Regions from separate parts of the Nocardioides terrisoli genome, predicted to be linked through region 1. Evidence: riboswitches for the same ligand, from Rfam matches in the RefSeq annotation. Region 1 holds a riboswitch; the other holds the start of a gene.

Evidence for each region. Region 1 has a riboswitch for thiamine pyrophosphate ahead of Q9R13_RS12420 (thiamine ABC transporter substrate-binding protein). Riboswitches for the same ligand answer to the same signal wherever they lie in the genome.
Region 2: it holds a riboswitch for thiamine pyrophosphate, as region 1 does, so the genes downstream of both, thiE (thiamine phosphate synthase) here and Q9R13_RS12420 (thiamine ABC transporter substrate-binding protein) in region 1, are expected to answer to the same signal.

Annotation. Positions count from the first base shown of each region.
Region 1 covers NZ_CP134227.1:2,590,059-2,605,098, forward strand. Annotated here, with positions in the region: gene Q9R13_RS12385 (inorganic diphosphatase) at 1-384, shown strand, start outside; gene Q9R13_RS12390 (class I SAM-dependent methyltransferase) at 508-1,242, opposite strand; gene Q9R13_RS12395 (acyl-CoA dehydrogenase family protein) at 1,242-3,233, opposite strand; gene Q9R13_RS12400 (C40 family peptidase) at 3,276-4,580, opposite strand; gene Q9R13_RS12405 (phosphatase PAP2 family protein) at 4,873-5,916, opposite strand; gene Q9R13_RS12410 (ABC transporter ATP-binding protein) at 5,913-6,938, opposite strand; gene Q9R13_RS12415 (ABC transporter permease) at 6,941-8,578, opposite strand; gene Q9R13_RS12420 (thiamine ABC transporter substrate-binding protein) at 8,586-9,647, opposite strand; TPP riboswitch at 9,648-9,755, opposite strand; gene Q9R13_RS12425 (MBL fold metallo-hydrolase) at 9,879-10,937, opposite strand; gene Q9R13_RS12430 (NAD(P)H-dependent amine dehydrogenase family protein) at 10,934-12,019, opposite strand; gene Q9R13_RS12435 (SDR family oxidoreductase) at 12,016-12,822, opposite strand; gene Q9R13_RS12440 (hypothetical protein) at 12,899-13,294, opposite strand; gene Q9R13_RS12445 (hypothetical protein) at 13,308-13,757, opposite strand; gene Q9R13_RS12450 (hypothetical protein) at 13,759-14,055, opposite strand; gene Q9R13_RS12455 (RNA polymerase sigma factor) at 14,055-14,726, opposite strand; gene Q9R13_RS12460 (hypothetical protein) at 14,719-14,958, opposite strand.
Region 2 covers NZ_CP134227.1:1,828,691-1,843,730, reverse strand. Annotated here, with positions in the region: gene Q9R13_RS08745 (thiazole synthase) at 1-707, opposite strand, end outside; gene thiS (sulfur carrier protein ThiS) at 704-904, opposite strand; gene Q9R13_RS08735 (FAD-dependent oxidoreductase) at 901-1,923, opposite strand; gene thiE (thiamine phosphate synthase) at 1,923-2,510, opposite strand; TPP riboswitch at 2,511-2,620, opposite strand; gene Q9R13_RS08725 (hypothetical protein) at 2,767-3,033, opposite strand; gene Q9R13_RS08720 (hypothetical protein) at 3,753-4,256, shown strand; gene Q9R13_RS08715 (SRPBCC family protein) at 4,455-4,766, shown strand; gene Q9R13_RS08710 (phosphatidylinositol-specific phospholipase C domain-containing protein) at 5,126-7,981, opposite strand; gene Q9R13_RS20250 (helix-turn-helix domain-containing protein) at 8,079-8,315, opposite strand; gene Q9R13_RS08705 (TetR/AcrR family transcriptional regulator) at 8,332-8,910, opposite strand; gene Q9R13_RS08700 (SDR family oxidoreductase) at 8,944-9,876, shown strand; gene Q9R13_RS08695 (MerR family transcriptional regulator) at 10,049-10,387, opposite strand; gene Q9R13_RS08690 (DnaJ domain-containing protein) at 10,384-10,812, opposite strand; gene Q9R13_RS08685 (Hsp20/alpha crystallin family protein) at 10,971-11,396, shown strand; gene Q9R13_RS08680 (hypothetical protein) at 11,445-11,588, shown strand; partial or broken gene Q9R13_RS08675 (hypothetical protein) at 11,773-11,970, shown strand; gene Q9R13_RS08670 (hypothetical protein) at 12,130-12,336, opposite strand; gene Q9R13_RS08665 (DUF488 domain-containing protein) at 12,409-12,771, shown strand; gene Q9R13_RS08660 (hypothetical protein) at 12,773-13,255, shown strand; gene Q9R13_RS08655 (ArsR/SmtB family transcription factor) at 13,270-13,611, opposite strand; gene Q9R13_RS08650 (phosphoenolpyruvate carboxykinase (GTP)) at 13,800-15,040, shown strand, end outside.

The sequences.
Region 1 (15,040 bases):
ATGTATCCCGCCGACTACGGCTACATCGAGGACACCCTCGGCCAGGACGGCGACCCGCTGGACGCACTCGTGCTGTTGCAGGAGCCCACCTTCCCCGGCTGCCTGATCAAGTGCCGCGCGATCGGCATGTTCCGGATGACCGACGAGGCGGGCGGCGATGACAAGGTGCTCTGCGTGCCCTCGACGGACCCGCGCCTGGAGCATCTGCGCGACATCAACCACCTGCCGAAGTTCGACCGGCTGGAGATCCAGCACTTCTTCGAGGTCTACAAGGACCTCGAGCCCGGCAAGTCGGTCGAGGGTGCCGAGTGGGTCGGCCGCACCGAGGCCGAGGCCGAGGTGGTGGCGTCGTTCAAGCGGCTCAAGGACCAGGGCGAGCACTGACCCATCCGCGTGCCGATCCATCCGCCGTACTGATCCATCCGCCGTACCTCACCCAGGAAGAGACACGTTCACACACCGACTCTCCTGTGTGAACATGACCCTTGGGTTCTGAACCTGGGAAAGTCAGCCCCGCACGCCCCGGAAGTAGCCGATCGCACCGGACAGCTCCATGGTGGTCTCGGTGAAGCCGGCCTCGGCGAGCCAGGAGAGTACGTCGGCGGGGGTGCCGCTGGGGCCGAGCAGGCCGGCCAGTTGACCGACGGCCATCACCGGCAGCGAGCGCGGATCGGCGCCGTGGAGCAGCGCACTGCCGGTGATCACGCCGCCGGGGGCGGTGACCCGGCCCAGCTCCAGCACGGCCCGGCGCGGGTCCAGGAAGCAGTGCAGCCCGGTGAAGCTCACCACCAGGTCGAACTCGCCGTCACCGAACTGCAGGTGCTGCACGTCGGCGACCACCGGCTCGACCTGGGCCGCCACACCACGCTCGGTCGCCGCCGCCATGGTGCGGTCGAGCATCAGCGCGGAGATGTCTGCGGCCACGTAGCGCAGCCCCTGGCCGGGCCGTAGGCCGCGCAGCGCGACGCCACCGCCGCACGGCACATCGAGTACGGCGGAGCCCGCCGGCTGTCGGCCGATCTCCGCTGCCGCGGCGTAGAGCCGACGCAGGTCCGAACCGATCCCGAGCCGCCACAGCAGGCCACCGGCTCCAGGATGCTCGACCGACCAGTCGTAGAAGTGTCCCCACAGCGGGTCCTGGTGCCATCCGCCCAACCCAGGCAGGCCCAACCGAGGCAGATCCACCCGAGGCAGGTCGAGCCTCGGGGGTCCCAGCCGGGACAGGCCCAGTCGCTCGCGCATCAGTAGCCGTCCCGCTCGAGGATCGCCGCGTGCAGCATCTCCGGCGGCACCCCGAACGCATCGACGAGATCCTCCGCGATCGGCCGCAGCTTGCGCAACAGATCGCCGACCTCGCGGGTGATCGCCTTGGCCCGCTGCGACGACAGCCGGCCGTGCTCCATCCACCAGCCCCGGTCCGCCTCGATCGTGGACAACGCGAAGAGGTCGCACAGCAGCTGCACCGCCACCCGGTTGTCGCCCTCCGGCATCGACCGCACCTTGTCGACGAATGCCTCGAGGACCATCCGCTCGGCGTGCGCCCAGGCGGCCGCGATCACGTGGTCCTGCGCCCGGCTGAACACCTCGGTCGGGTCCATCCCCTCGTCCATGCCTCGCTTGAGCCTCCGGGCGACGCCGGAGAGCTGGTGCTCCTCGCGCCAGCGGAACATCGCCAGGTGGTACTCAGAGTCGAGCAGGCCCGCCTCCTGGTCCCAGCCGTCGTCGCCTCCGGGAAGCACGTCCTTGATCCGTTCGAGCAGCTTGTGTACGGCGGTGCGCTCGACGACCGTCTCGACGGCGACCCCCGCGACGAACCTCACCATCCCGAGCTGGTCGAGGTCGTTGAAGCCGGAGGCGTAGTCGGTGAGCAGCCCCTTGGCGACCAGCTGCAGCAGGATGTGGTTGTCACCTTCGAAGGTGGTGAACACGTCGGTGTCCGAGCGCAGCGCGTCGAAGCGGTTCTCGGTGAGGTAGCCGGCGCCGCCACAGGCCTCCCGGCACTCCTGGATGACGCGGGTCGCGTGCCAGGTGCCCAGCGCCTTGGTGGCGGCGGCCCGGGACTCCAGGGAGCGGCGTCGCATCTCCAGCGCCTCGTCCTCCTGGTCCCGGTCGTCGCCGAGGTCGCCGGTGGCCGATGCCGCGGAGAACACCTCATGGAGCTCGCCGGCCAACACCTCCTGGGCGAAGTGCAGCGCGTAGGTGCGGGCGAGCAGCGGGAACAGCCGACGCTGGTGCATCCCGTAGTCGAGGAGCAGCTCCTCACGGTCACTGCCGGGCGCGCCGAACTGCCGCCGACGGTTCGCGTATGCGATGGCGACCGCGAGCGCCACCTTGCTGGCGTTGATGCCGGCGCCGCCGACGCACACCCGGCCCTGGACCAGGGTGCCGAGCATCGTGAAGAAGCGCCGGTCGGGGTTCTCGATCGGGGACGAGTAGACACCGCTCTCACTCACGCTCGCGTAGCGGTCGAGCAGGTTCTCCCGCGGCACCCGCACGTCGTCGAACCAGAGCCGTCCGTTGTCGACGCCGTTGAGACCGATCTTGGGTCCGTCGTCCTCGATGCGTACGCCGGGCAGCGTCCGGCCCTTGCCGTCCCGGATCGGGACCAGGAACGCGTGCACCCCCTCCGACTTGCCGCCGACCTCGAGCTGGGCGAAGACGACGGCCATCCGTCCGTGACGGGCGGCATTGCCGATGTAGTCCTTGCGGGAGATGTCGTCGGGAGTGGTGATCACGAACTCGCGGGTCTCCAGGTCGTAGCGCGCCCTGGTGCCGAGCGCCTGCACGTTGGACCCGTGCCCGGACTCGGTCATCGCGAAGCAGCCCAGCAGGTCCCCGGAGATCACGGCACCCAGGTACGTCGTGTGGTGGCCGGCGGTCCCCAGCTGCAGGATCGCCCCGCCGAACAGACCGAACTGAACGCCCGTCTTGACCAGCACGGACAGGTCACCGAACGCCAGGGTCTCGAAGGCCGCGACCGAGGCGCCGATGTCGCCGCCGCCGCCGTACGCCGGAGGGAAGCCCATCCCCGCCGAGCCCGTCCGGGCCATGTCCAGCACGATCTCGGCCACCCGGTCACGGAAGTCGTCACGGCTGAGCTCGACGGCATCGTCGAGCACGCCGGCGTACTCGGCGAGGTTCTTGCGGACCAGGTTGCGGACCTCGACGTAGCGGCCGTCGAGGAAGGCGGTCAGCGCGGGTACGTCGACAACGGGTTGGGCATAATCGGCCATGGCGTCACTCTGCCACCGCCGAGGGCGCGGGGGCAGGACCCGTCAGAGCCGGACCGCGAAGTTCGGGTACCAGTCGTAGATCGAGTTGTAGCGGACGTAGGCGCCGGTGTGGGGCGCCTCGATGAAGCGTCCGCCGCCCAGGTAGAGCGCGACGTGGTGGATGCCGCTGGGCATGCCGTTGTAGCTCCAGAAGAGCAGGTCGCCGGGTCGTGCGTCGCTGACCGAGATGGGCGTGCCAGCGTCGTACTGCGCGCCGGAGAAGTGCGGCAGGTAGATCCCGCCGGCCCGCCAGGCCATCATGGTCAGCCCGGAGCAGTCCCAGCTGTTCGGACCGGCTGCCGCCCACTGGTAGGGCTCACCGAGCTGTGCCTCGGCGAACCTGATCGCCGCCGCGGCGCCGCTGGAGGACACCGCCGGCGGGCTGCTCGGGGACGGGTCGGGGCTCGACGACGGACCAGAGCCCGAGCTCGCGGACTGGCCGTCCTGAGCAGCCTTCTCCCGGTCGGCCTTCTCCTGGGCCCGCTGCCGCGCCTCGGCCTCGGCGCGCGCCTTCGCGGCAGCCGCAGCGGCCTCCCGGCGCGCCTTGGCCTCGGCCTTCCTGCGTGCGATCTCCTCCAACGCCTGCTGACGCTGGTTGGCCAGCGCGACCGAGGTGTGCTCGGCCTTCGCCAGGGCCTCGATGAGCGTGGCGCGACGGGCGGCAACCTGGTGCGCCACCGCCTCTGCCTGCTGGGCGGAGGCGCCGGCGGCGGCGCGCGCCGCACGTGCCTTCGCGGCGATCTCCGCCTGGTTGCGGGCCGTGGCGTCCGCGTGCTGCTGAGCCTTCTTCGCCTCGGCGCTGAGCCTGGTGAACCGGTCGTAGTCGGCCTGCATCGAGTCGCCGGCCATCCCGACGACGCCGGTGCGGCTCATGATCTCCTCCGGCCCGCCGGCGCCGAGCATCGCGGTGACGCTGTTCAGCGAGGTCCCGTCCTGGTAGCTCTGCACCACCAGCTGGGCGATCTCGTCACGCTGCGCGTTCACCCGCTGGCGCGCCTTCAGTGCCGCTGCGTGAGCAGCCTTGGCCTCCTTGCGTGCGACCGAAAGCCGCCACATCGCGCCGTTGTAGGCCTCCGAGGCGATCTCGGCGCGCTGGTCGGCCGCCTGGGCACGAGCCTGGGCTCGAGTCAGCTCGCTGCGGATCGAGGCGACGTCGCCCTTCTTGGCCGCCACGTCGCGGCGGGCGTTGTCGACCTGCTGCTGCGTCGGGTAGCCACCGTTCCCGTCGGCGACGGCCACCCCTCCGAGCCCGAGGACGGAGGCGAGCGTGACGGCGGCCGCGAGACCTGTCCGCGCGTTCTTTCGCACGACGACAACCCTTTCGTTGGGGAGGCCCAGCCACTTCCCCATGGCTGGGAACCGTCGCCACGTTAGAGCTCATCTGTCACAAAGGGAACAGTTCTATCGAATTTTCTCAGAAGTTGCGGCGTGTCGGCTTGACAAACTACAAGGTTGTAATTTTGGAACGACAGCAGTGTCATTCCGGTACGCAGGCCTCACCGGGGCGTACAGCGGATGCCATCGGCACCCCGGAGCGAGCCGGAACGAGAGCCGGCTCGGGTGGAACGAGCCGGAACGGGTAGATCGAGAGAGCCCGGGCTCAGGGCTCGACCGGCACCTCGCGCGTGGTCGTCGTGGACACCGAGGCGCGACCGTGCCTCACGAACTTCTGTCCCGTCGCCAAGCCGGCGACGTACACCGAGACGATCGCGATCAGGGCACCGGCGACGTCATCGGCCAGGTAGTGCCAGCCGAAGTACGTCGTCGAGACGACCACCAGGGCCAGGAACGTCCACAGTGCCCACCGGATCACCCGGCTGCGCACCGTGTAGTGCGCGACCAGGCACATCATCAGGGTGATCGCGACGTGGAGGGATGCGAAGCCGGCAACCGACTGCACTCCGTCGGCGAACGGATTGACGTGGATGTGGTTCTCACGGCCGTAGAACAACGCATCCTGCAGCGCGCTGACCCCCGTCTTGTCGAGGGCGCCGTAGAGCCAGGGGAATGCGAAGTTCGGGCCCAGGGTCGGGATCATGTAGTAGCTGGCCGTGCCCAGGCTCCAGGCCAGGCAGTCCGCGGTGACGTACCAGTACCCGAAGTTGACGTTCGGCGACCAGACCGCCCAAGCACACACCGAGATCGGCACCAGCGGCAGGAACAGCAGGTAGATCCAGGACAGGAAGTGCGCGCTGATCCCGGTGCCGAGGACGTGCTGGAGCAGCAGGGTCGGGTCGTGGCCGAACAGCAGCCAATGGTCCAGCCGGTGCAGGGCGTAGTCGTACTTGAACGGCCGCACGAACGGCAGCACGTTCTTGAGGTTGCGGTAGCTGACGTAGACCGCGTAGAAGGACACCACGCTGATCACCACGAGCCCGACCCGGTCGCGGGTCCAATGCTCGCGGATCAGGCCCAGCGCCTCCTTGCGGAAGTGCAGCGGGTTCAGTCTCGAGCGGAGCAGCGTGCGCGGGATGATGTCGACCCCGAACCCGATCAGGCAGAGCATCGGCAAGCGGATCCAGGCAGGGCCCAAGAAGCCGTCCGGATCGCGGAGCGGATAACCGGTCGCCCGGCTGAGCACGAACGCGAGCACCGCCATCACGATCGCGTTCGCCACCAGGAGTCCGTAGGCGCGCCGCTTCACGATGAGTCAGTGTAGAGATCGGCTCCCGAGCGCTCCGGGAGGGTCGCCAACCGGGATCGATCGACGGCCAGTCGCACCCGGTCACCGGGGCGTACGGCGGTGTCCGGATCGGCGACGCCCTGCAGGGAGCCGATGCCGTCGACGTCCAGGCCCAGGCGGGTCAGCTCAGGGGTGGCCCGCACCGACCGGACCGTGCCCGCGAACGGTCCGGACCCGCTGACCCGGAGCGCCGAGCGCCGCAACGCCACCGAGGTCCAGTCGCCGGCGGGCTCGACCTCCCGGCGTACGGCGAGGGCGGCCGGGCCGGTCAGCACGGTGGCGTAGCCCAGGAACTGGGCGGTCCAGGCGTCCGCCGGACCACCCCAGACCTCGGCCACGGTGCCGTCCTGCACCAGCCGTCCCGAGCGCATCACCGCCATCCGGTCCGCGACGGCGAACGCCTCCTCCTGGTCGTGGGTGACCATCAGCGCCGTGGTGCCCGCCGCGTGCAGGATCTCCCGGAGCTGGTTGGCCAGCTCGTCACGCAGCCCGCGGTCCAGTGCGCTCAGCGGTTCGTCCAGGAGCAGCAGCCGTGGGTCCACCGCGAGCGCTCGCGCCAGGGCGACCCGCTGCCGCTCGCCACCGGACAGGGTGGCCGGCATCCGGTCGGCCATCCCGGTCAGGCCCACCAGCTCGAGCAGCTCGGCCACCCGGGCCCGCGTCGCCGCGCGGTCCCGGTGCCGCAGTCGCATCGGGTAGCCGACGTTGCGCCCCACGCTCTGGTGCGCGAAGAGCTGGCCGTCCTGGAACATCAGCGCGAACCCGCGCTGGTACGTCGGCACTCCGGCGAGGTCGTGGCCGTCGTACGCGATCGATCCGGAGGAGGGGTCCTCCAGGCCCGCGATCGCGCGAAGCAGGGTGGACTTTCCGCACCCCGATGGACCGAGGACGGCGAGGACTGACCCGTCCGGCACAGTCAGGTCCAGGTCGTCGACCGCCACCGTGTCGTCGTACCGCACGCTCAGGCCATTGATCCGCAGCATGGTCAGAAGGCCCCGAGCGAGGAGACCCGCAGCCGCTCGACCAACAGCATCACGCCCGCGGTCGCCGCGGCGAGGACGACGGAAGCTGCCATGGCCATGCCGAAGTTCATCACGCCGGGGCGACTGAGCAGCTCGTAGATCACCACCGGCAGGGTCGGGTCGTCGCTGCGGGCCAGGAAGCTCGTCGCGCCGAACTCCCCCAGCGAGACCGCGAAGGCGAACCCGGCCGCGGCCAGCACCGACCGCCACGCCGTGGGGAGGTCGACGGTGCCGAACACGCGCAGCGGGCCGGCGCCGAGCGACGCGGCGGCCTGGCGCTGCCGGTCGTCGATCGAGGACAGCACCGGGGCGACGGTGCGGACCACCAGGGGCAGCGCCACCATCGCCTGCGCGATCGGGATCAGCACGGTCGATGTGCGCAGGTCCAGGGGCGGCCGGTCCAGGGTGATCAGGAAGCCGAAGCCCACGGTCACCGCGGAGACGCCCAGAGGCAGCATGAAGGCTCCGTCGAAGGCCGCCACCAGCCGTCGGCCCACCCGGCCGGCCGGCCGCCGCGAGACGACGTACGAGACGAGCAGGCCGAGCACGAGGGCGAGCGCGCATGCCTCCACCGCGATCCCCAGGGAGGTGCCCAGCGCCTGCACGGCGGGCACCAGCAGCGCGTGGTGGCTGCCGGTGCTGCCGAGCGCACGGTAGTTGCCCAGCGACCACTGGCCGCCGACCCGCAGCGAGGCCTCGACCAGGGTCACGATCGGCAGCAGCAGGAAGCCGACGACTGCGGCTGCCGTGATCAGCACCGGCCAGTCACGCGCGCCGGGACGACGGGCCGGGCTGGAGCTGCGCTCCACCGGCGTACGACGTGCCCGGCCGACGATCCCGAGGAGCACCACGATCAGGACGAGCTGGAGCAGGGACAGCGCGGCGGCGGACGGCAGGTCGAGCTCCTGGGTGGTAAGCAGGTAGATCTCGGTCTCGACGTTGGAGTAGCGCAGCCCTCCCATGGTCAGCACGACCCCGAACGCCGTGGCGCAGAAGAGGAACACCACGCTGGCCGCGGCGACCACCGCCGGAAGCAGGGACGGCACCGTGACGGTGAGGAACACCTGCCGGGGCGAAGCGCCCAGGGCGGCGGCGGCCTGCTCGCGACGCGGGTCGATCGCCTGCCAGAAGGAGCCCACGGTGCGCACCACCACGCTCACGTTGAAGAACACCATGGCCGCCACGATCGCGGCCGCGGAGCCGTCCAGGTGCAGGCCGGCCAGTGGTCCACCGATGCCGAACACCTGCGTGAACGCGACGCCCACCACCACGGTCGGCAGCACGAACGGCACCATCACCAGCGCCCGGACCAGCCCCTGCCCGGTGAACCGGAGCCGGTGCAGGCAGAACGCGGTCGGCAGCCCGAGCAGGACGGCGACCGCGGTGGCGATCCCTGCCGACCAGATCGTGAACCACAGCACCCGCAGGGTCCGGGCGCGGCCGAGCACGTCGGCAACGCCCGCCGGGTCGAAGCGGCCGTCGGGCCAGAACCCGCGCTGCACCATTCCACCCACGGGCAGGGCGAAGAAGACCAGCAGTGCCGCGAGCGGGACCCCTGCCGCGAGCAGCAGCGGCCACCGTGTCCGCAGCACGCTGATCACGTGCGGCTCATCCGCTGACGAGGTCGCGCCACTCCCGCAGCCACTGGGCCCGCTTCTGGGTGATCTCGCTCGGCGAGATCACCCACGGCTTCGGCGAGACAGTCGCCCACTTCGCCCACTGCGCGGGCAGCGGCACGGACTTGTCCACGGGGTAGACATACATGCTCTCGGGCATCGAGCGCTGCGCCGGCCGGCTCAGCATGAAGTCCACGAACGCCCGCGCGCCCCGAGGGTTGTCCGCGCCGCGCACGACGCCGGCGTACTCCACCTGACGGAAGCAGGTGTCCAGCAGCGCGCTGGTGGTCGGCCTGGTCGCGCCCTTCGGGATCGTGTCGGGCGGCGACGACGAGTAGGACAGCACGATCGGCCGGGTCCCCTTGCCGCCACCGGCGGTGTAGTCGGCGTTCCAGGCCTGGTCCCAGCCGGAGTCGATCTTGGTGCCGTTGGCGAGCAGCGCCTTCCAGTAGGACTGCCAGTGGTCGCCCTTGGCGGCGATGGTGGCCGCCAGGAACGCCAGCCCGGGGGAGGACGTGGTGGCGGCGGGGGTCACGAACAGGTTCTTGTATGCCGGCTTCGTGAGGTCGTCCAACGTCCTCGGCTCGGCGAGGTGGTGCTGACGGAACCACACGTCGTCGACGTTGACACACACGTCGCCGTAGTCCACCGGGGTGAGGTCGTGGGCGCCGCTGCCGGGCAGCAGGTACCGCTTCGCCGAGGCCGGCAGGGACTTCGGCGTGTACGGGTCGAGCACGCCGGCGTCGACGGCCCGGCTGGCGAAGGTGTTGTCGATGCCGTAGACCGCGTCGGCGATCGGGCTGTCCTTGGTCAGCACCAGCTTGTTGGTGAGCTCGCCGGCGTCGCCCTGCTCCTCGATCTTGACGGTGTAGCCGCTCTGCTTCTCGAAGTCGGCGATCACCTGCTTCGGCATCGCCCACGAGTCGTGGGTGGCGACCACGATCGTGTGGCTATCGGTGCTCCCGCTGCTGCTGCCACAACCCGCGAGGCCCGTTGTGGCCACCCCCAGCGCGAGCAGACCTGCGAGGACATGGAAAGGGCGGGATGACCGCATCGTGGTGCTCCTTCGACTTCCTACGCCGGTGTGAGCCGGATCAGGTTCAAGGGTCTGCGGGCTCTTCCGCACTCTCAGCACGCCGTGCGTGCTCCCCTGTCGCTACGTCGACCAACCCTATACCTCGCCGAGGCGGCTCAACTTTGCAGCCCAGGACCGTCGAGGCGGCTCAACTCTGCACGACCACCTGCCCGTCGTACGACGCAGCCGTACGCCGGCCTGCGCGACTCGTCAGGCCGGAGCGGGGAGCGAGAACCGTGCGGTGCCGTCGGACTCGGTGCGGGCGAGGGTGCCCTGCAGCGCGAGCAGCTCGAGGTGCGCGAGCGTCTCGAAGGCGGCCATCACCGCGTCGAAGGGACCGAGCTCCTCGCGTCGGCGATTGCGGCGGGTCCAGGGCAGCTCGCCGGTGACCTCCCACGCCGTTCGGGCGCCATCGGCCACCGCGGCACGGCACAGCTCGAGCCGGTGGTCGTGGTGCGCCACCAGCTCGTCGATCCGGGTGTGCGAGCTCATCCCGGTCGGGCCGTGCGCCGGGAGCAGGGTCAGGTCGGGCATCGCCCGCACCTTGGCCAGCGAGTCGAGGAAGTCCCGCAATGGTTGGTCGACCCACTTGGGCTCGAACCCGATGGAGGGCGTGATCGTCGGCAGCACGTGGTCACCTGCGAAGAGCAGCCCGGCCTCGTGGTCGGCGAAGACGTAGTGCCCCTGGGTGTGACCCGGCGTGGCGACCGCGTCGAGCTGCCGCTCACCGAGATCGATGACGAGGTCGCGGTCGAGCCACTCCCCGGGCATGCCGTAGTCGTCCATCGGCGGCCGGTCGGCGGGCATCATCGACCGCCACCCCTGGGCCAGCTCGAGCGCTCCGGCGAGCTGCAGCCGGTCGAGGTTGGGGTCGCGGTGCAGGTCCTTGTCGTGCATCAGATCCATCGACGGCTTGTCGCCGATGCCCAGGCTGACTCCTGCGCCGACCTCCTGCCCGACGACGTACGCCTGGGTGTAGTGGTCGCGGTGCAGGTGGGTCACCAGGAACCGGCGGATGTCGCGGATGGTGTAGCCGAGCTCCTTCAAGGATTCCTCGAACAGCGTGCGCGACTCGGGCACGGCCCAGCCACCGTCGACGAGCACGAGCCCGGACGACGTCTCCATCACGTAGACGTTGACCGCACGCAGCGCGTCCATCGGCAGCGGCAGCGGGATCCGGTGCACGCCCGGCGCGACCTCGTACGCCCCGGGCTCGGTCCAGGCGCCCGAGCCGGTGGACTGGTAGGGCTGGTCCTCCGTGTTCGTCACCTCGCTACCAAACCACGTCCGGTGATCAACGGGAGGTCCTTGGCCGCAACCAGGCCGGGAGATGCGTCACACACGGCGTGCACGGCGTTGACCAGCCGCATGGCCGTGACGATCATCCCGCTGACGTTGTGGTCGCCGTGCTCGCCGTGGTGGCTGAAGTCGAAGCGCATCATCGGCTCGCCGGTGAGCTCCACGCGGTAGCAGCCGTCGCCGCCACTCGGCTGGGGCCAGTCCGGCATCTGCGCCGGATCGGTCCGGGTGACATGGTCCAAGACGATGCGCGGTACGCCGGCGACGGTGCCCTTCACCTGGAACCGCACCGCGCCCATCGTGCCCGCGGCGATGTCCACGCTGACCGTGTGCGTGTCCCGCTCGGCCGGGACCCGCTCGACCTCTTCGACGAGGTCGGGATCCAGCTCCAGATCGAGCCCGGCCGCGAGCTGTCGTACGACGGGGCCCCACGCGGTGGTCAGGATGCCTGGCTGCCACAGCATCGCAACGTGCTCCATCGGCTCCCCGAAGCCGTAGATCTCCCGCATCACCACCGGCTGGTAGTACGTCGAGTAGTCGGCGATCTCGCTGACCCGGATCTCGTCGATCCGCTGCGCCAGGCTGGAGGCGCTCAGCGGCAGGACGTCGTTGGCCCAGCCGGGGTCGATGCCGTTCACGTGCAGGCTGGCCCCGGTGGCGGCGCCGGCGGAGTTGACGCGATCGACGTACGCGTCGAGGCCGAGCTTCTCGGGGAAGCACATCAGCACCGGGCCGCTGGAGACCACGTTGATGCCGCGCTCGACCATCTCGATCAGGTCGTCGAGTGCCTCGAAGATCCGGTCGTCGACCATCGCGGTGTGCACGATGCAGTCGGGCTGCAGCGCGAACAGCGCCTCCTTGTCGTCGGTGGCCAGCACGCCGAGGTCACGATCCAGGCCCGCCAGCCGACCGGCGTCCTGGCCCACCTTCTCGGGGGTGGACACCCAGACGCCGACGAGCTCGAGGTCCGGACGCGCATCGATGCCCGCGATGGCGTGCCGACCGACAGTGCCGGTCGACCAGGCGACCACCCGCCTGACCGGCGCGGTCATGCCGAGGCCCCGGTGGTGAGATCGGGGAGCTTCAGGTCGAGGTTGGGCACCTGCAGGCCACCGTCGGCCTCGAGCACCTTGCCGGTCAGGAACGACCCGGCCGGGCTGGCGAGGTAGAGCACCGCGGCGGCGATGTCGTCGGTGTGACCGACCCGGCGCAGCGGGGTGGTCTCGGTCATCTCGCCCATCACCGCCTCGTCGGAGGCGACGTACTCCAGCGCGCTGGTCAGCACCGATCCGACCGCGATCGCGTTGACCCGTATCGTCGGGCTGAGGTCCATCGCGGCCAGCCGCGTGTAGTGCGCCAGCGCTGCCTTGGCGGTCCCGTAGGCGAGGTAGCCGCGCCCGGCGACCCGACCGACCACCGAGCTGATGTTGACGATCGAGCCGCCCCCGGCCTCGAGCAGGTGGGGTACGGCGGCCCGGGTCAACGCGTGCGCCGTGCTGACGTTGAAGTGGAACGCCTCCTCGAGGTACGCCGGGTCGGTGTCCATCAGTGCGTTCGGGATCGTCCCGCCGACGTTGTTCACCACGATGTCGAGCCGTCCGAACGCGTCGACCGCGGCCTGGGCGAGCCCGGCTGCAGCATCGAGGTCGCTCAGGTCGGCCTTGACCACGTGGGCACTGCGGCCCGCCTTCTCCACCTCCTTCGCGACCTCGGCGAGCTGCGTGGAGTGCCGGGCGGAGATGACGACGTCGGCGCCGGCCTGGGCGAGGGCGACCGCGGTCGCGGCACCGATGCCGCGTCCGGCCCCGGTGACGACGGCGACCTTGCCGTCCACCCTGAAGAGGTCGAGGATCATCTGCGGAATGTAACAGGTTCTAGTAATGGGGTCGTCCGACTCACGACGGTCCATCGACCGACGCCGGCCGGACGGCTCAACGGGTCAGCCAGATCCCCACGAAGAGGGCCCCGAGGGCGGTGAACCCGGTGAGCGCGCCATACACCGCCATCGCGCGCCGCGACTGTGCCCGCATGTGTGCGTAGGCGGTCACGCCCGAGGCGATCACGAACGCGTACTTCACCAGCAGGGTGTGCTGGAAGGCCGGTCCGCGGTGAGCGGTCGCCATCACGTTCCACACGCCTGTCACCAGCAGAACACCGAAAGCAGGCCAGGCCACCTTGTTGAATGCGTTCGCAGCCACCTTGACGTCCGCGCCGGCGGCGCGCAGTGGCGCGACGAGGGCGGCGAGGGTGAGCTGACCGCCCACCCACACCGTCGCGGCCAGCACATGCAGGAACAACCGGATCGTATCGAGGTCGACGTGCAGCACGACCGACATCGTGTCACTGCCGACGGAGCCCTCCGGGATGGTCCCCCGCCATTCGCGCCAGCACCGCCACCAGCATCAAAGCCTCGCTGACGACCGCCACCACACCGAGCGGCTCGCCCCAGTTGCCGATGTCGTCGTGGATCTGCGGCAGCCCGATGGTTCGGCTCGTGACGTAGCCCACGAGGGCGGCGGCGGCCACCACCCCGGTCGCCAGCCAGACCCAGGTGCTGTCCTCGCGGAGCAGCAGGTTGCCGAGATAGAGCCCGGCAACGGTGAGCAGCACGAAGCCCACGCCGATGTACGGCGCCTCGGTGAGGTGCTCCTGGATCACCGGGATGTGCGCGGCAGACTCCCCGAACGCGCCCAGCGCGGCAACGGTGCGCAGGACGCCGATGCCTCGCGTCGGCTCCGACGGTGCAGAGTCGGTCCTGCCCGCTGCGCGCTCGGCGAGGATGTCGGTCACCTCAGCGGCCCCGTCGTCCGGGCACCGCGAGGTGACGGTCGAGCACCTCGACGGCAGCCTGCGAGTCGAGCCCGAAGTCGGGCGCGATCAGCGCGGCGAGGGACGCGGTCTCGTCGCGGCAGGCTGCGCAGCTGACGAGATGGGTCCTGAAGTCCTCGGCGGGCGCCTCGTCGCGACCGAGCATCGCCTCCAGCTCCAGGTCGACCCGGTCGAAGCAGTCGTTACAGGACAGCCATGGATCCGTCGGTGCGAGCAGCCGCTCGGCAGCGTCCGCGGTGATCGGCACGTGGCGTCGCATCAGCTTCCCTCCTCTCGTCGGGCCACCTCGGACAGGTAGCCCTGCGCAGCGAGCTCCACCCGGAGTCGCTTCCGGGCGTCGTGCAAAGTCTTGTAGAGAGCGTTCCGGTTGGTGCCCAGTCGATCCGCGAGCACGTCGATGGGGACGCCCTCGACAAGCAGGGCTACCGCCACCCGGCGCTGGTGCGGGGTGAGCACCTCCGACATCGCTCGGGCCAGCGCCGCGGACAGGCTGCGGGCACCCACGTACTCCTCGGGCGACATGTCCCTTGCGACCGGCTCGGGCACCGACGACAGCGCCACGTCGCGCCCCCGCCACGCCGTACGACGGACCTCGACCGCGGCGTGCAGGATCCCGAACTTGTAGGCCCATGTGGTGAACCTGCTGCGGCCCTCGAAGGTCGACAGCCGGGCCAGCACGGAGACCGTGGCCTCGTCGGCCGCCGCCTGGACGATGCCCTCGCACGTGACCGTCCCGAGGCGGCGGGCCTCGGACATCCGGGAGACCTGATGGCGTGCAGCCCGGACCAACAGGGCGTGCAGGTGCCGGATCGCGTCGTCGCGGACCGGGCCGGAACCGCTCAGGCACCCCAGCCAATCCGCCGGCGCGGGCGGCCCGACGACGGCGCTGCGCACCGAGGCGACGGTCGCCACCTGCTCGGCCTCATCCATGAGCGGGGTCCATGCCAGTCATGATCCGCGCCGCGAGGTCCGGTGGGCAACCCCGGTCCACCAGGGTGAGCACCTCGTGCAGGTCCACGCCCGCCTGCACGGCCAGTCGCCGTGCCGTCGCATGGTCGAAGCCGGCCTCGACCAGTCGTTCGGTGCGCCAGGCCAGCTCGCTGCCGGTGCACTGGGGCGAGGCATGTGCGGGGAGTCCCCGCCGTCCGTCATCCACGTCCATGTGTGTTGGTGTCAGCGCGACGCCGAGTCTTACCGCCGTCCGAGGTAAGACCCGGGCGCCGCGCGGTCACTCACCTCCACCT
Region 2 (15,040 bases), 760 kb from region 1:
ATTCGGCCGGCGCGCCGCGCGGCAAGGCCCGCCTCGACCCCGAGCCGCAGCGCCCGGGCCATCGCGACCGGGTCGTCCGCACGCGTCATCGCCGTCGCAGCGAGGACGGCGGAACACCCGAGCTCCATCGCGTACGCCGCGTCGCTCGCCGTACCGACGCCGGCGTCGAGCACGACCGGCACCGACACCGAAGCGACGACAGCCTCGATCGCGTGCGGGTTGAGGATCCCCAGGCCCGACCCGATCGGCGCGCCGAGCGGCATCACCGCCGCGCACCCGAGGTCCTCGAGGCGACGAGCCAGCACCGGGTCGTCGGTGGTGTACGGCAGCACCGCGAATCCGTCACCGACCAGGATCGCCGCGGCCTCGAGCAGCTCGACCGCGTCGGGCATCAGGCTCGTTTCGTCGCCGATCACCTCGAGCTTGACCCAGGTCGTGCCGAGCGCCTCCCGAGCCAGCCGCGCGGTCAGCACCGCTTCGCGGGCGCTCGTGCAGCCGGCCGTGTTCGGCAGCACCGGCACGCCGGCTCGCCTGATCGTGTCGAGCAGGCCCCCGGACTGCAGGGCCGACGTGCGGCGTACCGCCACGGTCACCAGGCCCGGCCCTGCCGCCTCGAGCACCGGCTCCAGCAGCGAGAGGTGCGGCAACCCACCGGTGCCGAGGAACAGTGGCGACGCGAGATCCCGACCCGCGATCGTGACGCTCATCCGCCCTGCACCGCCGTCACGATGTCCACGACGTCGCCCTCGCGCAACGGCCACGCGGCCCAGCGGTCACGGGGGACCACGGTGGCGTTGACGGCAACCGCGACCCCCGTCGGCCTGACCAGTGGGAGATGGCGCTCGACCAGATCGGCGACGGTGTCCGCTCCGTCGGCCAACGCCCCGTTGAGGATGATCGTCATCGACTCGTCCCTTCTCGTGTCAGTCCGTCTCGGGAGAGCCGGCGCGGGTCGAGGGCGGGCTCGACGCACCCGGTCTCGAGGTGGTCGGCCACCAGCTGTGCGGTCAGTGGCGCGAGGAGTACGCCGTGCCGGAAGTGGCCCGCCGCGAGCACGACGCCGTCCACCTCCGAAGGCCCGACCAGCGGAAGGTTGTCCGCCGTGCCCGGACGGTCGCGGGCGATCGCCTCGACGAACTCGGCCCGGTCGAGTCCGGGGACCAGCTCGCGCGCCGCCTGGAGCAGCCGCGCCACGCCGCCGACACTGACCACTGGCGGCCCGTCGTGCTCCTCCGATGTCGCCCCGATGACCACCTCGCCCGACGCCCGTGGGACCACGTAGACCGGATCGCCGTGCACCCAGCCCCGGACTGTGTGCGCCGGCAGACCGTCGCCGCGGGCGCGGACGATCTCGCCGCGTACCCCCCGCACGAGACGACCGAAGGGCTCGGGCAGTCGAGAACCCGTCGCGACGACCGTGACCTCAGCCGGCGCCGCGCTTTCCGCCACAACACGGGCGCGGACCAGGAGTGCGGCCAGCACCGCGCGCGGGTCGACGCTGTGGTCGTCGCGCAGCCAGGCGCCCCCGGCGACCCGCGGTCCGAGCATCGGCTCGCGTCGGCGGACCTGGCGCCGCTCCAGCATCGGTACATCGAGGCCATGCCTCGCCAGGAGTGCGCATTGGCGCTCGACGAGCTGGAGGTCGCCACCGTCGCGGCCGACCAGGAGAGTGCCTGTGGTGTGGAGGGGAATCCCCAACCGGCCGGCGTACCCGGGCCACAGCGCCATGCTGCGCAGGCCGAGGTCGAGCAACGCCCCTTCGCCGTGCCACACCTCCGATGAGGGGCTGAGCATCCCGGCCGCGGCGTACGACGCGCCGCGGCCCGGGTCGCGGTCGACCACGACGACCTCGTGCCCACGCCGGATCAGCTCCTCGGCACAGGACAAGCCGATGATCCCGGCCCCGAGGATCCGAACCCGCATCAGGCGACCGCTTCGACGAGCTCTCTCGCTGCGGCAAGCGGATCTCGTTGTCGCCAGATCGCGCCGATCACCGCGACACCAGCCGCGCCCGCTTCCAGGACGGCACGCGCGGTGGCCGCGTCGATGCCCCCGATCCCGACCAGCGGCAGGACACCGGCGGCCGCGCGAACCGCCGCGATCCCGAGCGGGGCCGGCAGACCCGTCTTGCTCGCGGTGGCGAAGATCGGCCCGAACCCGGCGTAGTCCGCTCCGTTGGTGGCGGCCCGTCGCGCCTGCTCGCGGTCCCGGCAGGTCGCGCCGATCAGCAGCCCGGGAGCGAGCCGGCGGGCCACATCGACCGGCAGGTCGTGCCGGCCGAGATGCACGCCGTCAGCACCCGCCGCCAACGCGATGTCGACGCGGTCGTTGACCACGACGACCCCTCCGAGCGGCCGGACTACAGCGACCACCGACTCCGTGAACGCGAGGAGCGTCGAGTCGGCCACGGCCTTCGCGCGGACCTGGAAGCCGTCCACGCCTGTCTCCGCGATCGCAGGCAGGAGAGACAGGTGGGCGGCGTCGACCAGACAGAAGATGCGGGGTAACACGAGCACAGCTCCTTCACTTCCTTCGCCGGCATGACCCGGATCAGGTTCGACGGTCGGAGCGGCTCCAGCTCCATCTCAGCCCGCTGCCGCGGACTCCCGTGTGGTTGTCGGTGACTTTAGCAACACCCCACCGCTCGGCCTCACCGGCCCGAGGTGACGGGCCTCGCGCGTGATGGAAGGCCCAGTTCGCGCCAATCGAGGGTGCGACACTCCGCGCGACGGGTGTGGATCTTCCTGGCCGGTGGCGAACCGGTGGTCACCTGAGCCGCGCCCGAAGCCAGCTGGTCGTGCCAGGAGGCAGTCCCTTTGTCTTCGGCAGATCGGCAACGGGTGCCACTACGAGGGCGACGCCTTCGGGCAGTGCCCATTTCAACGAGTGGTAGACCTGAGAGAGCGCCTCGTCACTGTCGACAAAGGCCAGCTCAGCGGCAGCTACCGAGACTTCACGCCATGGCCCAACCAGGTCTCGTAACGAGTCGAACTGCTGGAGGTCCGCCGAGGTCCACGCGATGTAGACGGTCATCCTGCCGGTGTGCCCTCCCGGGCCCGGCTCACACCCGCGTCAGGTCATGCCCAGCATGCATGTCCAGATCTGCTGCATTGAGTGCGGCACACCGCCGCGACAGCGGCTCATGCCCATCCGCCGCGCCCTGCGACACAGCGGCGATTCGCTGTGAGAGACCTTGTGGGTCGCCGACGTTGCGTCTTCGTCCGGACAACGTGAGCCGCACCTCGTGCGATCTTCGGAGCCCAGATCCGGGAATCGTCCACGCCCGTTCGCATCTGGTGACACCTTGGTACATCGAGAACGCAGGACCGGTCGTCCCTGCCCGAGTGAGCGGCATCCGGCCCACCACAGGAGCTGGCTGCATGAGACACCGCAGGACTTCCAGGTTGGCCGTCCTGACCGCCGCCGTGACGGCGGCGACCATCGTTGCGGTGACCGGCTGCTCCTCCGAAAGCCCCCAGACCGCCCACAGGGCGACAGCAGTCCATCAGGCCAGAGCCGTTCGGACCCCGTCCGCGGCGTCGACGCATCGCGGGTCTGCCACGACCCATCGAGGTCTGCTGCACAAATCCCCGCCCAAGGCCACTGCCAAGCCGGCGCCCCGGGTGACCCGGGCCCGCGTGGCCGGAGTTCGCGCGGCGGACCTGCCGAACCGTGTCCTGACTCCCGGTGCGGTGCTGACCACCAGCCGCGCCAGGGTGTGCGCACCCGGTTACGCCGCCAGCGTGCGGGACGTGCCGGAATCGGAAAGCAGCGCCGTCTACGCCCGCTACCACGTCGCCCACGTTCCCTACGCCCACGAGGTCGACCACCTGGTCTCCCTCGAGCTGGGTGGGTCCAATGCGATCACCAATCTGTGGCCCGAGCCGTATGCGGGCCGCTGGGGAGCACGCACGAAGGATGCCGTCGAGAACAAGCTGCATGACCTGGTCTGCGCCGGCCAACTCAGCCTGGCTCGCGCCCAGAAGATGGAGGACACCAACTGGGTCTCCGCCTACCGCCGATACATCGGCGCCCCGTCCGTCGCGACCACAACCGCCCATGCGACGGCGCCGACGACACACGCCGCGAGCAAGGGCAGCGGCAGCGGCTGCGAACCCGACTACTCGCCCTGCCTGCCCCGGGTCTCAGACCTCAACTGCGCCGACATCCCCGCCTCGAAGAAGCCGGTCCGAGTAACAGGCAGCGACCCCTACCGACTCGACGCCGACCACGACGGCTGGGGATGCACTTCCTGACGGCCCCACGGCCGCACGGTCCGAAGGGTGCAGCACACCGACGCGTCGCTTCGCCGCGTGGAGGCTCGGACTCGACGTGCATCACGGTGTCGGGGTGGCACGCTCCGCTGCGACGGGGCTGCGCGCGGAGACGCGCTCGCCGGTGCCTGCCCTGGCAGGCTCCGTGGCCGGTGTGGCGAAAACGCGCATAGTCGAGGGGTGAACGTCGACGTCGAGTTCCATGCAGTCATCGAGTTCGCGGTCGACGAAGTCGCTTCGTGCGCAGGTGACCCGACGAAGGCCCCCGAGTGGTACGCCAACATTCATTCGGTGAAGTGGCGGACCACACCGCTGGTGAAGTTCGGGTCACAGATGGACTTCGAAGCCGTCTTCCTCGACCGACGGCTCTCCTACACCTACGAGGTCGTTGATTTCGAGCCGCCGTGCCGCCTGCCATGCGCGCCGCGGACGAACCATCCCCCATGGAGACCACCTACACCGGGGAGCCGGTTGACGGCGGCACCGGCATGAAGATTCCTAAGTAGTCGGTGGAGATGCCTACGGGAGAATCCGTACCGCTCGGCGGCAGCGGTGACGGTGCGTTCTTTGGTGACGACTTTGAGGACCGCGACCCTGGCTTTCGGCATGCCACGGGACTGTGACGCATGTCCCGACTCACGTGGGACGTGTCAGTTGGGACCTATGTCCTGAACCAAGACACCATCAGCTCCCTCAGCTCCACATTGCGATGTCCCGCACCGCGCCATGGTGCGCCTCGCAGACGGGCGCCGCTTTGCTGACGTCCGGTTCTCCGAAGGCAGCGGCCTTTAGCGCTTTCCGGCTCCGCAGGAGCCCAGCACCTCGCCGCTGCGAGCGCCGGTGCATCCGGCTCATCGGACGCGGACCTGTGTCGTGTCGGACGCCACGATGGTGGTGTCTGCCGCTGCGACGGCCACCGTCAGCGGGACCATGCTTCCGGAGGGATAGCTTCCGTCGGCCCGGATGATCGCGCGGAAGGTCTGTGACCCCGCGTCGTACGTCGGGCACTCGGGGACACCGGTTCCCAGAGTCACGGTCGCGGCGCAACCCTTGGCCAGCTGGTTCGCCAGGTCGTCGGGTATGGGACCGGCGGCGTCGGAAAGCTGGAACCGCACCACTCGGCTGCCGCGGCCCGCGATGCTGGTGACCTCGGGAGCCTGCCGCACGATCGAGAGCTCGACGATGTAGTTGACGGTACGCGTGGCCGTGTTTCCCGCACGATCGGTGGCGCGGCACTCGATCGTGTGTCGGCCGATCGTGGAGGTGTCGACGGGGTCGCACGAGGAAGTCGCCACGCCGGACAGCGCGTCGCTAGCCCCGGGGTCAGCGACGGCCGAGCTCGCACGCAGAATCGGGATCGGCGTGATCGTCGGACTCAGCGTCGGCTTGGTCTTGTCGACCTTGAAGCTCATGCTTCGGGTGAGCGAGTTGCCGGCCTTGTCGTAGCAGGTCGCGGTCACGCCCACATCGGCCCCCTCCTCGCTCGTCGTGGCGGTCTCCGGGCAACGGGGGGTGTCGAGCCCCGACAGCGCATCCGACCAGTTCCAGGTGGCCTTGACATCGCTGTTGTGCCAGCCGGCGGCGTTTGCTGCTGGAGCCGTCGGCGCGCTGGTCGGCTTTGTCTTGTCGACCTTGAACGTGGTGCTCGCGGTGCTCGAGTTGCCGACGTGATCGGCGCACGTGTCGGAGACGACGACTGCCGAGCCTTCCCCCGATGACGTGGTCGAGGCCGCGCACCCGTGGGAGGTGTCGATTCCCGAGAAGTAGTCACGCCAGAACCAACTCACGGCGACGTCGGACCGGAACCAGCCGAACGAGTTCGGAACGGCGTGCGTCGGGGTGGAGCTCGGCGCAGTCTTGTCGACGTGGACGGACGCAGTCTTCGTCGTAGGGTTGCCCGCCTGGTCGTAGCACGTCGCCGACACCTCGACCGACCCCTCACCGGTCGTGGTCGATGACGCAGGGCACCTGGTCGAATCGATTCCCGACAGATCGTCGGACCAGTTCCAGGTCACCTTGGTGTCCGAGCCGTACCACGAGCCGTAGTCGGCGGCGGGGTACGTCGGACTCGCGGATGGTGCTGCTTTGTCGATTTGGAAGTGGTAGGTCTTCGTGTTGGCGTTTCCGGCGAGGTCCTTGCAGGTCGCCGTGACAGTGACGTCGTCCCCGACACCCGAACTGGTCTTGGTCGCTGGGCATGCAGCCGGGTCGAGCCCCGACTGGGGCACGTTGGGCAGGTCGTCGTGCCATCCGTAGGTGACGGTGACGTCCTGGTTGTACCAGGAGTAGGACGACCAATTCCGGTCCACGGTGACGTTCTTGACATCTGGCGCGGTCGTATCGATCTTGAGTGCCACCGTGGCGGTGGTCGACTTGCCTTCCTTGTCTGTACACGTGGCGCTGAGCAAGCGGTCACCGTAGGTGAGCGCGGTGCTCGTAGACGGACAGGTCTTCGATGTCGCAGACGTGTCGCCGCCCGTGGGGTCGACCGACCAGTTCCAGGTGACGGTCACTGGCACGCTGGTGTACCAACCGCTCGCATTCGGAGCGGGGTAGGTCGGAGCGGCGACGGGATTGAACCGGGTCAGGCGCGAGTTGATCGCGATGATCTTCCAGATCAGTCCGTGCCCGGGGAAGTCGGCGAAGACGAGGCCGGCCCGGTTGACGGGGTGGCCGTCGAGGTACGCGCCGGCGAGTGAGTTGAGCCCCCGGTAGTAGACCCAGCCGTCCTTGACGGTGTATTCCGGCAGACACCGGGGATTGGCGGAGCAGTTCGCCGGGATCCAGGGCGTCGGCGCGGGAGGGCTGCCGTTCGCCGGCGCGTCCTGGCCGCTGGCGAAGAACGCGGGCGTCGCACCGTTGGCGGCGCTCAGGTAGTTCGCGTAGATCTGGTTGGCCGGTCCAGCGCTCGATGTGTCGAATTGTGTCTTGATGGCGAAGTACTTGTCGGCCAGGTGCATCTGGTCCGGCTGGTCCCACTTGTTCTGTGCTTTGACCTGGCTGTTGTTCTTGATCCCGATGTCGGTGATAGGGCCGGGATCGTCGGAGTAGTTGTCCAGGACGACGACGTGGTGGCGCATCTCCTTCAGGGAGGGGTTGACGTCATTGCTGGTCGCACCCGTCCAGCGCAAACCCGGGAAATGGTCGAAGTCCGCCTTGACCGCGGCCTTGAAATCCGCGTGACTCATGTCCCCGTGCTCGTGCCCGATCAGCATCACCACTGCTTCGTTGGGGTGGCTCTTGAAGTACGTGGAGATCGTGCTGAGCACCGAGTCGAAGGTCGCGAACTGGCAGACGACACCATGCATGACCCACAGCGTCGGGCCCTTGCAAATGTCATCGTTGCCAAGCCGGATGTCGAAGGCCCGGATGCCCGCCCTGAGCTGTTCGGCGATCGTCTTGGATTGGGTCTGCACCGCGTCGCCGCCGATCGCGTATGCCCCCGAGTCGTGCGTGCCAGGGATCGAAAGGTCGCTCAGTCTGAAATCGTCCGAAATCCCAGCCATCCAGTCGGCCCTGGAGTCGTCTCCTACGACCACATCGCTGCTGTGGTCGTAGGTGGTGTTGTAGTCGTCGGAATGGGCCGAGGCGGCAGGCAGGGGGACTGTCAGGATCGACGAGGCGCCGAGGAAGACGGCGATCACGACCGAGAGCGCGACGCGTTGCCCGATGCCCGGCCCGGCGGGACGGGGTCGAAGGAGGGGCATGTCGAGGCCGTCCAATCAGGAGGGGAGCAGGGGGGCGACAACCGTTCCCGAGAACGCTCGGCGTCGTCTCTCACGCTTGCCCTCCTCGGAATGAGGGTCAACCAAGCCCAGTACCGGTCTTTGCCCGCGCCGCACTGGGGTTTGCGCGGGGCTCACGGGGATTCGTGGGCTGCGCGGCTGCGAGAGCCGACACCGGCTCCGTGCGGCTGGTGATGCCGAGTTTGTGGAACGCGTGACGCAGATGCCACTCGATCGTGCGCCGAGAGAGGGTGAGCTGTTCGGCGATCTCCGCGTTGGAGACCGCGTCTCCGCCGCCGTCGAGAAGCGAGACCACACCGGGCGGAACCTGCCTATCCGAGCGAGGCGGTTGCTACTCGAAGTTCGTTCAGCGCAGCCAGTGTGTACGGCGCCAGCGGGTCGGTCCCGTCCCCGTCACCCTCGGTCCACTCGGCGAAGCCCCGCTTGAACGCGAGGACTCCCAGCTCAGCCGCGAGGTGCGCCACCGGGTCCGGGGTTCCGCGACCGACGAGCGCTGCGGTCATCGCCGCAGCCAGGCCGACGTTCTTGAGCAGCGCCCGCTCCTGCAGTTCCGCACTCGCGGCAACCGCGGCCGAGATGCGCGGACCGAGCTCGCGGTTGATGGGGCCCATCTCGCTGGACGCACGTTCGAGTCCAGCGGCGACCGCATCCAACGGGCTCGCGCCCGCCGGGGCCTCCGCGATGCCTTCGCTCAGCAACCGGCTCAGTGTCTCCTGACCGGCGGCGAGCAGTTCGCGCTTGTCGGGGAAGTGCCGGAAGAACGTGCTCTTGGTGATGCCGGCGCGCTCGGCGATCTGCGCGACCGTGGTGTCGTCGTACCCCTGCTCGGTGAAGAGGTCGAGGGCAGCGAGAACGATCCGCTCGCGTGCTCCCGGTTCCCACCTCGCCATGACGCTCATCCTAGGTGATGGGACACTTATCCCATCACGTGCTATGGTGATGGGACATCAGTCCCATCACTTCAGGAGAACGCCATCAAGGTCTTCATCACCGGCGGCACCGGGCTGGTCGGCTCCGCCGTCGTCGCCGACCTCCTCGCCCACGACCACACGGTCGACGTCCTCGCTCGCTCCGCTGCCTCCGCGCGGGCGGTCCTGGCAGCAGGTGGTACGCCGGTCCACGGCAGCCTCGCCGACCTCGAGGTGATCCGTAACGCCGCCGAGCAGGCCGATGGCGTCATCCACCTCGCCTTCGCCAACGACTTCAGCAGCCCGGAAGCCCTGGACCGGGCGATCGCCGAGGAGACGGCCGCGCTCAACGCGCTCGGTGAGACCCTGATCGGCACCGACCGTCCGCTCGTCACCGTCTCCGGCACGCCATCGGTGCCCGGTCGGGTGTCCACCGAGGCAGACCCGATCCCGACCGACGGTCCGGTCGGCGGCCGCGGTCGCACCGTGTCGGCGATCCTCGCGCTGGCATCGCGCGGCGTCCGGGCGTCTGCCGTACGGCTACCGCGAACCGTGCACAACAACGGCAACGGGGGGTTCGCCGGCCTGCTGACCACGATCGCCCGCAGCTCGGGTGTGTCCGGCTACCCCGGCGACGGCACCCAACGCTGGCCCGCGGTGCACGCACTCGACGCCTCGGTCCTGTTCCGCCTCGCGCTGGAGTCCGCACCCGCTGGCAGCTCGTGGCACGCGGTCGATGACGAGGGCGTCGCGGTCCGCGACATCGCCGAGGTCATCGGGCGCCGGCTCGGCGTACCCGTCGAGCAGGTCCCGACCGACACTTTCGGACCGATCGGCCCGGTCTTCGCGATGGACCAACCGTCCTCCAGCGCCGCAACGCGCGAGCAGCTCGGCTGGCGGCCGACCCACCCCAAGCTGATCGCGGACCTGGAGAACATCCAACCCTGAAGCCACTCCTCGAGGGCGTCGCTTCGGCGCTCTCCGCACGGCCTTGGAGGTGAGCCAGTCCGCGCTGCGAAAACGATCTGAGCCCATGTCGCGCAAGCGCCTCCGATCCCCTGCGGCCGAACCGCGGCCGGGTCTGATGGAGGAGGCGGCGTACCGCAGATGCAAGACGCGGTCAACGAGTGGGATCCGACGGCGTCCGCCTGCTGGTCGAAGGACGACCTCGATCGGGGCGCAGGCGGTCGATCTCGCGTTGCAGGCGCTGGTTCTCGGCCCGCAATTGGAGGACCACGTCGATGCCGGCGAGGTTGAGCCCGTCGGAGAGCAGGGTGGTGATCTGCTCGATCCGCTCGAGGTCTTGGCCGCTGTAGCGACGGGTGCCTCCTTGGGTGCGCTCTGGCGCCAACAGCCCCTTCTGCTCATAGACCCGCAGCATCTGCGGGTTCACGCCGGTCAGCTCGGAGGTCACCGAGATCGAGAACAGGCCGCGTCCTGCGTCCAGGTCGACCATCATCGATCCCCCTTCCGCCCGCGACGACGGTGCGACGGATCGGCCGGCAGCACGGTGACCGGGCCGGCCACGATCACCGGCGCGGGCCGACCGAAGTACCCCCTTGTGCCTCTCGGCGGCCATCCCGAGGGTCGGGCTGCCACCGACGGGTCGAGGGGCACTGCGTCGGGCCGCGGCGCCCTGGCATCCGCGTCCCAACCGGTCTCGGCGGTCTCCGGCTCGGAGAGGTGCGCTGGGCGGATCGGAGCCTGCCGGAGCACCTCGTAGGCGGCGCATATCGCGGCGAACCGTTCGGCAGCATCCGGGGCCGACGACACGTCGGGATGGGTCGCCCGGGCCAGCCGCCGGTACGCGCGCGCCACCGTCGCCGGGCTGCTTTCCGCTGCCACCCCGAGGATCGCGCGAGCCTCATCGATCGACTGGATCACCCTTCTCACCCTTCTTGATGGATGTTCTGCGGTCACTACTTGATCATTCTGTCTCCAAGGGGTAAAAATCTCAATTGTCCAACAGAGATTTCCTGATCGGTGCCACGACCTGACACCTGTTCGGGAAACAGATCACCCTTGTTCGTGAGGAGGAAACCATGTTGATGCGCACTGACCCGTTCCGGGACCTCGACCGGCTCGCCGAAGCGGTGTGGGGGACCCGTGCCCGGCCGGCGGCGATGCCGATGACCGCCTACCGTGACGACGGCACGTTCGTGGTCCACCTCGATCTGCCCGGGGTCTCACCGGACTCCATCGATCTGACCGTGGAGCAGAACGTGCTCACCGTGCACGCCGAGCGCAAGCCTCCCGTCGGCGACAGCGCCGAGCGGGTGGTCGACGAGCGAGGCTACGGGGTCTTCAGCCGCCAGCTCTTCCTGGGCGAGACTCTCGACGCCGACCAGCTCAAGGCCACCTACGACGCCGGCGTGCTCACGTTGACCATCCCCATCGCGGAGAAGGCCAAGCCTCGCAAGGTCGAGATCAGCGCGAGCAGCACCGACCGCAAGGAGATCAACGCCTGATCCCCTGCCGTGGCCGTCAAGCCGAGCCCGTCAGGAAAGGGGGTGATGATGGCCGAGGTTTCCGCCCGGGAGACGCTGCGGCGCACGTTGCTGCGGCGCCTCACCGCGGCTACGACAACCCTGCGCCGGACCGCAGCCAGTTGGCTGACATCAGGCCCGCGCAGCCGGGACGCGGGGAAGCGCACCCGCTGACGCCCTGCTCCCACGGCTGGAGAGCCCGGCTGTCCAGAGTCCCAGCCGGGCTCTCCAGACCTGCACCGCGCGCGATCGCTCGCCGCGGGGCGCACAAAGGAAAGCCTCCCTGCACCAGCATTGCCAAAGAGAAGACGTCGAATGCCTGGCGAGCGACGCGCGATCAAGTCGCTCGTCCGGGTCAGTGCACCCTGAGCAGGAGGGTCACACCGCGAAGCTAGACGAGCAGTCCGCGGTCGGTTGCGCGCATGTCCGGTTCGCACCTGGCGTCCGGACCGCGTGGCACCGCCACCCCAAGGGCCAACCCCTCTATGTCACTGACGGGATCGGGTATGTGGCCCGCCGCGGCGGCGACGCCGAGGAGATCCGACCGGGTGACATCGTCTCCATCGAGCCGGGCGAGGAGCACTGGCACGGCGCCACCGCAGACCGGTTCATGGCGCGCGTCGCTCTTCAGGAGGCCGACGACCGGGGCGAGGTCGTGACCTGGCTCGACCACGTCACCGACGCGCAGTACGGCGCCCGACTGCCGCGGAGGTCCTCATCGCATCAGCAGCACGACGGACAGCGTGCCCAGACAGAACAGTCCCGCAGCACCCAGTCCGAGGGCGAACCGGGCGGCGATCTGCATCGTCCGGGACGGCTCGAACCCGCCCGAGTGCAGCGCGAGCAGCCGTACCAGCCCCATCGGCAGGGCGATCACGGTGACGATCAGGCTGATGCTCCAGGCCATCTTCAGTCCGTCCACGGGTGCGGGGTGCCCGCTGCGGACGCCACGCATGCGGTCCACCGGGAGACGCCGCGGTGGCATGCTGGACGGGTGAGCCGCAGTCCCCATGTCCGTCTGGCCCGGGTGTACGACGAGCCCGGCGCGCACGACGGCCTGCGTGTGCTCGTCGACCGGGTCTGGCCGCGCGGGCTCAGCAAGGACAAGGCCCACCTCGACGAATGGTGCAAGGACGTCGCTCCCTCGACCGAGCTGCGCAAGTGGTACTCGCACGATCCCGACAAGTTCGCGGAGTTCCAGCAGCGCTACCGCGCCGAGCTCGATGAGCCGGAGCGGCGCCAAGCGCTGGACGCGCTGCGGACGCGGATCGGCACCGGCCCGGCGACGGTCCTGACCGCCAGCAAGGCGGTCGAGATCAGCCAGGCGGCGGTGCTGGTGGAGTTGCTGGGCGGTTGATGTGGAACCGTCCGGGCATGCCGGACGTCCCAGCGGCATGCGCTCGTGGTGGATCGCCCTCGTCCTGGTCGGCTTCGTCATCGTCCCGGCGCCGGGGGAGCGGGCGGCTGCCAGCTGTGCCGCCCCGGTCCTCGAGACGGTCGGCGGCTCGGGGCACCCCCCGACGGTGCCCCGCGGCTCGACGATCACAGTCCGCGGGCGCGCCTTCGTGAAGGACTGCGACGACACTGGGCAAGGACGTGGCGGCTTCGGATGCTCATCCTCGCAGCGGCGCGATCCCTATGGCCCGCTGATCGGGATTCGGCTCGAGCTGCGGCAATCCGGCAGACACTGGACCCTCGGCACGGCTGACGGGCACGGCGACCTCGGCCGGGTCAGTTGGCAGGTGACGGTGCCGGCCGGCGCCCACCCCGGTCGGGCGACGCTCGTCGCGGTGCACGGCGGCCGACCTCCGACGAAGCTGCCGATCACCATCGGCAGGTGAGCGGTCGGGGGCGGTCAGGAGGCCGAGGTCTGCCGCAGCTCGGCGAGCATCCCCTCGGTATCCGTCCAGACCGAGGCGAGCAGCCGGCGGCCGGCGTACAGCAGGTCGGCGACCTCGGGGGAGCTCAACCGATAGTGGACCGTGGATCCCTCGCGTGAGGAGGTGACCAGGCCAGCCCTGCGGAGCACGGCCAGTTGTTGGGAGAGGTTGGACGCCTCGACCTCGATCTCGGCGAGCAGGTCGCGCACCGGCGTGGGACCCTCCTGGAGGATCTCCAGCACCCGGATGCGGACGGGGTGGCCCAGACTGCGGAAGAGCTCCGCCTTGGCCTGGTACAGCGGCACATTGGTCTTCATCGCACCTCCCCATGCCGGAATCCGATTTGAACGATACACAAGATGAGGAAGTCTTCAACTCATGTAGCCTGCCCACCAACCACCGTGTCGGGTTACGTGTCAATGGCGACCCACCCGTCGGCACGGACCGTCTCGATGCAAGGATGAGACCCGCTTCTGGGTCGTCAACTGAGAGGACTGTTACGACGATGGCTGACGTGGAGAAGGCCCTGGATGATGCGGGTCTGAAGAACCTGCAGGTGCGCGAGTACGTCAAGCACTGGGCCGAGCTCACCGGCGCGGAGCGCGTCGAGGTGGTGAGCGCGGCCGACGACGCACGACTGATCCAGGAGGCGCTCGACGCCGGCGAGCTGGAGCCCGCAGGGGAGGGCCGCTACTTCTCCCGCTCCTACTCCAAGGACACCGCGCGCTCGGAGGAGCGCACGATCGTCGCCACCAGTGACCCCAAGGACAAGGGCGTCTACAACAACTGGCGCCTCACCGAGGACATCAAGCCCGTCGTCATCGACAAGATGCGGGGCGCGTCGGCGGGCAAGACGATGTACGTCGTCCCCTACCTGATGTCGCCTCCGGGCAACGCACTCGCCCCGTGGGCCGCCGGTGTGGAGATCACCGACGCCCGCACGGTCGTGCTGCACATGATCCGGATGGCCCGGGTGGGCGTGGAGTTCGTCAACGACCTCGAGGACCAGGACCACTTCGTCCGCGCCGTCCACGTGACCGGCGACCTGGAGAACCTTGGTCACGGCACCCCCGACGACCAGCGCTACTTCGTGACCGTGGCGGACGAGCGGACGATCCTGCACTTCGGCTCGTCGTACGGCGGCAACGCGCTGCTGGGCAAGATCGCCCACGGCCTGCGGCAGGCGGCGTACGACGGCTGGGCGTCGAAGAAGTTCCTCGGCGAGCAGTACATGCTGATCGGGATCCACGACAAGGAGACCGGCAAGGACTACCACATCTGCGGTGGCTTCCCGAGTGCGTCGGGCAAGACCAACCTCGCGATGATGCTGGCCCCCGACGCCCTCGGCGACCGCTACCACGTGTCGTTCTACGGTGACGACATCGCGTGGCTGTGGGTCGACGAGACCACCGGCAAGCTCTACGGGATGAACCCGGAGTACGGCGTGTTCGGTGTCGCCAAGGACACCAACGAGGTCACCAACCCGACTGCGCTGAAGTCGGTCGGCGAGGGCACCGACTGCATCTTCACCAACATCGCCTACAACCCGAAGACCCGCGAGGTCTGGTGGGAGGGGCGCACGCCCGAGCCGCCGGCCGACACCGACGGGTGGCTGGACTGGAAGGGCAACCCGATCTCGGAGCGCACCGAGGAGCAGCAGGGCGAGCCTTGGGCGCACCCGAACAGCCGGTTCACCACGACGCTGGACAACGTGCCGAACATCGCCCCCGACTACAACGCGGCGGC